DNA from 2 places in the Kitasatospora sp. NPDC034533 genome. Region 1 is predicted to be linked to the other one. Evidence: riboswitches for the same ligand, from Rfam matches in the RefSeq annotation. Region 1 holds a riboswitch; the other holds the start of a gene.
What was found. Region 1 has a riboswitch for guanidine ahead of ACZ55U_RS07210 (DMT family transporter). Riboswitches for the same ligand answer to the same signal wherever they lie in the genome.

Region 1 (4,204 bases):
CTCGGCATCTACCCGTACGCGGCCGACCTGTGGGCCGAGGGGCTGCTGTGGGGCGCGGTGCTGCGCTCGCCGCACCCGCACGCCCGGATCCGCGGCATCGACACCTCGGCCGCGCTGGCGCTGCCCGGTGTGCACGCCGTGGTCACCGCCGCCGACCTGCCGCCCGGCCCGGACGGCGCCCCCGACGGCGCCCCGGCCGGACCGATCGTCGCCGACCGGCCGGTGCTGGCCGCCGGGGTGGTGCGCCACCACGGCGAGCCGATCGCGGCGGTGGCCGCCGACCACCCGGACACCGCCCGGCTGGCGGTCGGTCTGATCTCGGTCGACTACGAGCCGTTGGAGGCCGTCACCGACCCCGAGCAGGCCTTCACCGCGCCGCCGCTGCACCCGGACGGCAACCTGTTCCGCCACCTGCCGCTGCGCACCGGGGACCCGGACGCGGTCGGCGAGGTCGTCGTCGAGGGCCTCTACCAGGTCGGCCGGCAGGACCCGGCCCCGCTGGGCGCCGAGGCCGGGCTGGCCGTGCCGCGCCCGGACGGCGGCGTCGAGCTGCACCTGTCCTCCACCGACCCGCACGGCGACCGCGACCGCACCGCCGCCTGCCTCGGCCTGGAGCCGGACCGGGTCCGGCTGGTGGCCACCGGCGTGCCGGGCGCCACCACCGACCGCGAGGACCTCTCCTTCCAGGTCACCCTGGCGCTGCTGGCGCTGCGCACCGGCCGCCCGGTGAAGATGACGCTCACCCGCGAGGAGTCCTTCCACACCCACACCTCGCGCCACCCCGCGCTGCTGCGCTACCGCCACCACGCCGACGCCGAGGGCGTCCTGGTGAAGGTCGAGGCGCAGATCCTGCTGGACGGCGGCGCCTACGCGGACGTCTCCGCCGAGGCGCTGGCCGCCGCGACGGCCTTCTCGGTCGGCCCGTACGTCTGCCCGAACGTCTTCGTGGACGCCTGGGCGGTGCGCACCAACAACCCGCCGGCCGGCCGGATGCGCGGCGAGGGCGCGCTCCAGGCCTGCTTCGCGTACGAGTCGCAGCTCGACCAGCTGGCCGCCCGGATCGGCGTGGACCCGGTGGAGATCCGCCGCCGCAACGCGATGTCGACCGGCGACCCGCTGCCCACCGGACAGGCCGTCACCTGCCCGGCGCCGGTGCGCGCCCTGCTGGACGCGGTCGCCGCCGAGCCGCTGCCGGCCCTGCCGGTGGACGACCCGGACGCCGAGTGGCTGCTGCCCGGCGGGCCCGGCGGCGCGGGCGACCCGGCGGCGGTGCGGCGCGGCATCGGCTACGCCGTCGGCATGGTGCACATGCTGGGCGCCGAGGGCGAGGACGAGGTGTCCACCGCGACCGTGCGGGTCAGCGGGGACCACGCCACGGTGATCTGCGCGGCGGTCGACGCCGGGCAGGGCTTCGCCACGCTGGCCCGGCAGATCGTGCAGACCGTGCTGGGCGTCAGCGAGGTCTACATCGCGCCGGCCGACAGCGACCAGTCGATCGCCGGGCCGTCCGCCCGGGGCCGGCACACGTGGGTCTCCGGCGGGGCCGTCGAGCGGGCCGCGCTGATGGTTCGCCACCAGCTGTTGCAGCCGATCGCGGCGAACTTCGGGATGTCGGTGGAACTGCTCCAGATCTCCGACGGCAAGATCACCTCGTACGACGGGGTGCTCGGCATGCCGGTCGCGGAGGCGCTGGAGGGCAAGGAGCTGTGGGCCACCGCGCAGTGCCGCCCGCACCCGACCGAGCCGCTGGACGAGTCCGGGCAGGGGGACGCCTTCGTCTCCATCTCGTTCTGCGCGATGCGGGCGGTGGTGGACGTGGACATCGAGCTGGGCGCGGTCCGGGTGGTCGAGATGACGGTCGCCCAGGACGTCGGCCGGGCGCTGAACCCGCGGCAGATCGAGGACCGGATCGAGGCGGGGGTGGCCCAGGGCGTGGGCCTGGCGCTGCTGGAGGACCTGCGCACCGAGGGCGGGGTGCTGCGCAACCCCTCGCTCACCGGCTACCGGCTGCCCACCTCGCTGGACACCCCGGAGGTGCGGATCGCCGCGCTGCTGGAGGAGCGCGACGTGGTGGCGCCGTTCGGGGCCAAGGCGGTCGGCGCGGTGCCCGCGGTGGTCGCCCCGGCGGCCGTCGCCGCGGCCGTGCGCGCCGCCACCGGCCTGCCGGTGGGCCGGCTGCCGATCCGGGCCGAGGACGCCATCACGCTCTGAGGCCCTCCGGAAACCCCGGCCGGGCCTTCCGGAAAGCCTGTCCGGGCCGTCCGGAAAACGACGGAAAGGAATTGCCGGCCCACTTTTCGAGTCGGCCGGCAATTCCTTTCCCCATGAGGCCATGGCGGGAATCGAACCCGCGTGCACCGCTTTGCAGACGGTTCCCTCAACCACTCGGGCACACGGCCAGTGAATTCATGGTGGCCGATCCCGGGGCGAGGGGTCAACGCCGTTGTGTAAATTCTGTGTGGCAAGGTGTGTTACGGTCGCCGGTAGGTGGCTCCGTTCCCGCCACCCCGGACGAGCGCGTCGTACCCGGTGACGACAAGACGGCGCAGTTCAGCGGCAATCCGGCCGCTGTGGACTGCGGAGGTACCACCGTCATGGCCTGGCTCGTTCTGATCGTCTCGGGTTTCCTGGAGACCGTCTGGGCGGTCGCCCTGGAATCGTCCAAGGGCTTCACCCGCCTCGTTCCCAGCCTCGTCTTCGGCGTCGCGCTGCTGTTCAGCATGGGCGGTCTGGCGTACGCGATGCGCACCATTCCGATCGGCACCGGCTATGCGGTCTGGGTCGGCATCGGCGCGGTCGGCACCGCCGTCTACGGCATGGCCGTCCTGGGGGACCCGGCGACCGCGGCCCGGATCGCGTGCCTGCTGCTGATCGTCTCCGGTGTGGTGGGCCTCAAGGTGCTGCACTGACGGGCGTCTCCGGGCGGCGGCCCTAGGTCCTGCGACCGAGTCGCTCACCGACCGGGGTCAGGAGTCAACCGCTTGGACGGCTCTTACCATGTCACGTATGACCACTGCCTCCCCCACCTCGGTCGACCCCGTGCCGATACCCCTCGACGACGACCCCGGCGGCGGGGTGCTCGGCGGCCGTTTCCGCGCGCTGACGCTGGGGATCGTCTCGGTGGTCCTGGTGATCGCCTTCGAGGCGACGGCCGTCAACACCGCGATGCCCACCGCGGCCCGCGAGCTGCACGGCGTCCCGCTGTACGCCTTCGCCTTCTCCGGCTACTTCACCAGCACGCTGTTCGCCCTGGTCGTCTCCGGCCAGTGGTGCGACCGGCGCGGCCCCATGCGGCCGCTGTTCACCGGCATCGCGGTGTTCGGCGTCGGCCTGGTGGTGGCCGGGACGGCGCCCGGGATGTGGGTGTTCGTGGGCGGCCGGTCGATCCAGGGCCTGGGCGGCGGACTGGTGATCGTCGCGCTGTACGTGGTGGTCGGCCGGGCCTATCCGGAGCGGCTGCGGCCCGCCGTGTTCGCCGCCTTCTCCTCGGCCTGGGTACTGCCCTCGATCGTCGGCCCGCTGGTCGCCGGGGCCGTCACCCAGCACCTCGGCTGGCGCTGGGTGTTCCTGGCCGTGCCGGCGCTGATCCTGCTGCCGCTGGCCGTGATGGGCCCGGCGCTGGCCCGCTCGGAGCGCGAGCACCCGGTGGCCAAGGGCGGGGAGTTCGACCGCCGCCGCACCCGGCTGGCCGCGATGGCGGCGGCCGGCGCCGGACTGGTCCAGTACGCGGGCCAGCGCCTCGACCCGATCGGGCTGGTCCCCGGCGCGGCCGGGGCGGCGCTGCTGGTGCCGGCCGTCCTGGGGCTGCTGCCCACCGGGACGCTGCGCGCGCTGCGCGGGCTGCCGGCGGTGATCCTGCTGCGCGGCGTGGCGGCGGGGGCGTTCTTCTCCGCCGAGGTGTTCATCCCGCTGATGATGACCAGCCAGCGCGGCCTCTCCCCGACCCTGGCCGGGCTCACCCTGACCAGCGGCGGCCTCACCTGGGCGCTGGGCTCCTGGCTCCAGGGACGGCCGGGGGCCGAGCGCCACCGGGTGCCGATGATCCGCGGCGGCTTCGCGCTGACGGCGGTCGCGGTCGGCGGCGCCGCGCTGGTGCTCGTCCCGGCGGTGCCGGCCTGGGTGGCCGCGGTGGCCTGGGGCATCGGCGGCCTCGGGATGGGGCTGACCATCGCGAGCGTCAGCGTGCTGATGATGAAGCTCTCCA
Region 2 (4,204 bases), on a different contig from region 1:
CTCACCGAACACCTCTCCTGGCACTGGCTGTTCCTGGTCAACGTGCCGATCGGCGCGGCGGCCGTGCTGATCGGGCTGATCGGTCTGCGCGGTGAGCCGGAGCCCCCGGCGGGCCGTTTCGACACCGTCGGCTTCCTGCTCGCCACCCCCGGCCTCGGGCTGCTGACCTACGCCCTCGGCTTCGGCCCGGCGCACGGCTGGACCTCCCCGGGCGTGGCCCTCGGCGGCCTGCTCGGCCTGGCGCTGCTGGGAGGAGCCGTACGGCACCAACTGCGTGCCACCGAACCGCTGGTGGACCTTCGCCTGCTCGCCGACCGCACCTTCGGCGCGGCGAGCCGGCTGGCCCTGCTGACCGCGGCCGGGCTGATGGGCGCGCTGTTCGTGCTGCCGCTGCTCTACCAGGCGGCACGCGGCGCCTCGGCGCTGGACGCCGGGCTGAGCGTCTTCCCGGAGGCGATCGGCCTGATGGCCGCCTCCCAGGTGGTGGACCGGCTGCTGCCGAGGCTCGGTCCGCGCCGCCTGGCGCTGCCCGCGCTGCTGCTCGCGGCGGTGGTCATCGGCTCCCTCGGTTTCGCGGAGAACCCGTGGGCGGTACGGGTGCTGATGTTCGGCGTCGGCCTGGTCCTGGGCACCGCCGTCCTCACCGTCCAGATCGCCGGCTTCGCCGACGTCCCGCCGTCCGCCATGGGCCGCGCGATGGGCCTGTTCACCATCCTGCGCACCCTCGGCGGCGCTCTCGGCATCGCCGCCACCGCCGCGCTGCTCGGCGCCGTCGGCGACGACGCGGGCCCGACGCCCTACCGCCTCGCCCTCCTGCTCACCGCCGGTGTGGTGGCCGTCGGCGCCCTCCCGGCCGTCCGGCTCCCGGCCGAGGCCCCGGGCCCGCCGCCGGAGGAGTGAGCGCTCGGGTGGCGGTCCGGCCGGGGACGGAGCGTGCCCGGCCGGACCGCCGCCGCAGCGCGCCCAGGAGCCTCGGCCGGTGCACCGGCCCGCTCCGCGCCCCGGCCGGTGGCCGAGCACCGGGGCGGCCGGTTCGGAAGACCGCCCGTGCCGCCGTGCCGCCGAGCGCACGGCGCCACGCGCGGTACTGTGCCGGGAGCACCGGAGGAGAGCACATGAGCCCTGAGCACTACCGTCTTCTCGAAGAGGCGCGGCGCGGTCTGCCGCACGGCTACAAGGTCGAGTCGTCCGGCGAGTTGGTCATCGCCCAGGCGCCACCGGTGCTGATCCACCAGCTCAACCTGGCGATCGTCCAGCGCCAGTTCGAGGCGCGCTGCCCTCCGGGCTACTTCCCGACAGGGAACAGCGACCTCTCCTCGCCCGGGATCGGCTCCGTCCGCAGCCCCGATCTCACCTACCTGCCGGAGAACGTCATCGAGCTGGGGGACCGTGAGATCCCCGCGGACCTGACGCTGATCGCGGTCGAGATCGTGTCCCCGTCCAACCCCGACAACGACTGGACGGGCAAGGTCCGCGACTACCCGCAGATGGGCTTCCCGCTCTACCTGATCGTGGACCCGCGCCAGAAGACCGTGACGCTGTTCTCCGAGCCGAACCGCGAGCGCTACCACACCCGGACGGAGCGGGAGTTCGGCGAGAAGATCCGCATCCCCGCGCCGTTCGACTTCGAACTGGACCTGGCGCGGCTGGTGCCCTACCGGGACTGACCGTCCTCGGGGCCTCGGAGGCTCACTCGTGCGGCCAGAGGATCAGGTCGTCCAGCGGGTACCGGCGCGGCCGGTCACCGAGTTCGGTGACGGCGGCCCGGATCCGGTGCAGGTGGGCCGGGGTGAGCTGGAGCGGGGGCTCCTCGGGCTGGTAGGTGGTGCGGATCGGATAGTCGACGCCCGGCTCGCGGGTCATCTCGATGTGGCAGCCGAGCACGTACGTCACCGGGTGGCTCTCGGTGAAGGCGATCAGCCGCTCGATGGTCCGCCCGAAGGCCGGCCAGTCGTTGATGTAGAGCCGCCCGGGATAGAGGGTGTCGCCGGTGAGCAGGAAGCCCGTCCACGGGTCGTAGTAGGTGACCGAGGCCTCGTGGTGCCCCGGGGTGGCCAGGCACGTCAGCACCCGCCCGCCGCCGAGGTCGACGCGGGCCGTCGCCCCGGCGTCCCGATCGAAGCCGAAGTACGGCCAGGCGTCCGCGAGTTGCGCGCCGACCACGGTGGTGGACGGCCGGTCGGTGAACTGGCCGTCGCCCGCGACGTGGTCGCCGTGCGCGTGGGTGTGCAGGACCAGCAGCCCGTAGTCCTCACCGGCGTGGGGATTGCGGGCGAGCCACTTGTCCACCAGGGTGTCGACCGTGGCGCGTAGCGGGAAGTGGGCGGCGTCGGCCGTCGCCCCGGTGTCGATCAGGACGGCGCGGTCCGCCCCGAAGAGCAGGAACAGGAACGGCGCCTCGTAGTGGACCGCCTTGTTCTGGCGGAGGATGACGGTGTTCTCGTCGTACTCGTGGACCTGGACGTCCGGGTCGCCGTTGTGCTTCGCGGACGGGGAGCCGTGGATCCACCGCACGTCCAGCGGGCGGGCGGTCGGGGTACCGGCAGCGGACATGATGACGCCTCCACTGTGCGTCGTCTTGGCAGGCCGGGTACGGCGCACATCTCGTCCGGGGCCGACGCCGCTGCGCCGCCCCGGGGACGTTAGCACGGGCTGTCGGCGGCCTCGGCGGGAGCGGGGAGGGCGCGTTGGCGATCGCCTCCTGCCGAGCGCCTGTCGCGCTGTGTCGCACGGTCGACCACCCCCGCCGCCGAGGGCGTTGCCGCGGGTGGAGCGGCCTTCAGGCGGCGGGCCGCCGAAGCAGTGCCGCCAGCCCGTCCGCCAGTCCGCCCCGCCAGCAGGCGTAGTCGTGGCCGCCGTTGAACTCCCGGTAGGTGAAGTCGTAGCCGCGGGCCGTCAGTACGTCCCGCAGGTGGCGGTTCTGGCCGAGAAGCATCCACTCCTGGAGGCCGACCTCGATCCAGAAGCGGACCGGCCGCCGCGCCTCGGCCGCGAAGCGGCGGGTCAGCCACTCGCTGCCGGCGTCGGACTCGGTCTCGTCGGGCCACCAGAAGGAGCCGGACTGGCAGAGCGCGTTGCCGAAGCGCTCCGGGCGGTGGTAGGCCGCGTAGGCGGCGGTCAGGCCGCCGGCGCTCTGGCCGGCGATCACCGTGGCGGCGGGGTCGGTGCTCGCGCCGAACTCCGAGGCGGCCCAGGGGAGGAGGCGGTCGGCGAGGAGGTCGACGAAGGCCGGGTTGCAGCTGAGGTCGGTCGCCCGCCGCGGCCCGGGGGTGTGGACGAGCAGGGTGACGGTGGGCGGGATGGCGCCGTCCGCCGTCAGGTTGTCGAGGGTGTCGCCGACGGACAGCACCTCGCCCCACATCTCGCCGTCCAGCAGCAGCGCCACCGGGTACGGGCCGTCGCCGGCCCGGTGCCCGGCCGGGAGGTGGACGTCCACCCGCCGCCCGGCGACCTCGTGGGCCGGCGTGCGCCCGCGCGGTACACCCTCGCGCCGCAGGACGTACGGCTGTGCGGGGGCGGCGGGCAGGCTGAGCACCGAGGCGGGGTGGCGGCCGTCGCGGGCCGGCAGCCGGGGTTCGGTGTCGTACGGGTCGGGGCGGGCCTGGTCGAGGACGCGCAGCCAGTCGCGGCGGGCCGTACCGGGGGCCTCGCCGCGGAACGGGTACAGCTGGTAGGAGGCACGGTGGTCCTCGCGCAGCCGGTAGGTGATCGACCACGTCTCGCCATCGGTATGACGTGTCATCAGATGCGGCGTGAGGTCGCCGGAGTGGCGGTCCTTGTCGGTGACGGTGTGCAGCAGTGCGAGCACGCCGTCGCAGTCGCCGTCCCGGTGGGTGAAGGTGACCAGGCGGTACGCCGGATCGGCCGGGTCGGGCACGATCCGGGGGGAACGGGTTTCCATCGCGATGTCTCCAAGTGGCTTAGGCGGGGGTGCCCTTGCGGCCGAGCAGCACCCAGAGCAGGAAGGGGCCGCCGAGGACGGTGGTGACGATGCCGACGGGGATCTCCACCCCGCCGATCGCCACCCGGCCCAGGGTGTCCGCGAGCACGACGAGCAGGGCGCCGGTCAGCGCCGAGCCGAGCACCGGCACCCGTGCGGGGCCGGCCAGGCGTCCGGCGATCACCGGGGCGGCGAGTGCCACGAAGCCGACCGGTCCGCAGACGCCGACGGCCAGCCCGGCGAGCGCGACCGCCAGCAGCAGGC

Region 2: it holds a riboswitch for guanidine, as region 1 does, so the genes downstream of both, ACZ55U_RS09870 (MBL fold metallo-hydrolase) here and ACZ55U_RS07210 (DMT family transporter) in region 1, are expected to answer to the same signal.

Annotation. Positions count from the first base shown of each region.
Region 1 covers NZ_JBVITE010000006.1:195,600-199,803, reverse strand. The annotation lists gene ACZ55U_RS07220 (xanthine dehydrogenase family protein molybdopterin-binding subunit) at 1-2,211, shown strand, start outside; tRNA gene ACZ55U_RS07215 (tRNA-Cys) at 2,328-2,399, opposite strand; guanidine-III (ykkC-III) riboswitch at 2,485-2,550, shown strand; gene ACZ55U_RS07210 (DMT family transporter) at 2,595-2,909, shown strand; gene ACZ55U_RS07205 (MFS transporter) at 3,007-4,204, shown strand, end outside.
Region 2 covers NZ_JBVITE010000010.1:15,812-20,015, forward strand. The annotation lists gene ACZ55U_RS09860 (DHA2 family efflux MFS transporter permease subunit) at 1-900, shown strand, start outside; gene ACZ55U_RS09865 (Uma2 family endonuclease) at 1,116-1,667, shown strand; gene ACZ55U_RS09870 (MBL fold metallo-hydrolase) at 1,690-2,553, opposite strand; guanidine-III (ykkC-III) riboswitch at 2,568-2,635, opposite strand; gene fes (enterochelin esterase) at 2,780-3,901, opposite strand; gene fhuB (Fe(3+)-hydroxamate ABC transporter permease FhuB) at 3,921-4,204, opposite strand, start outside.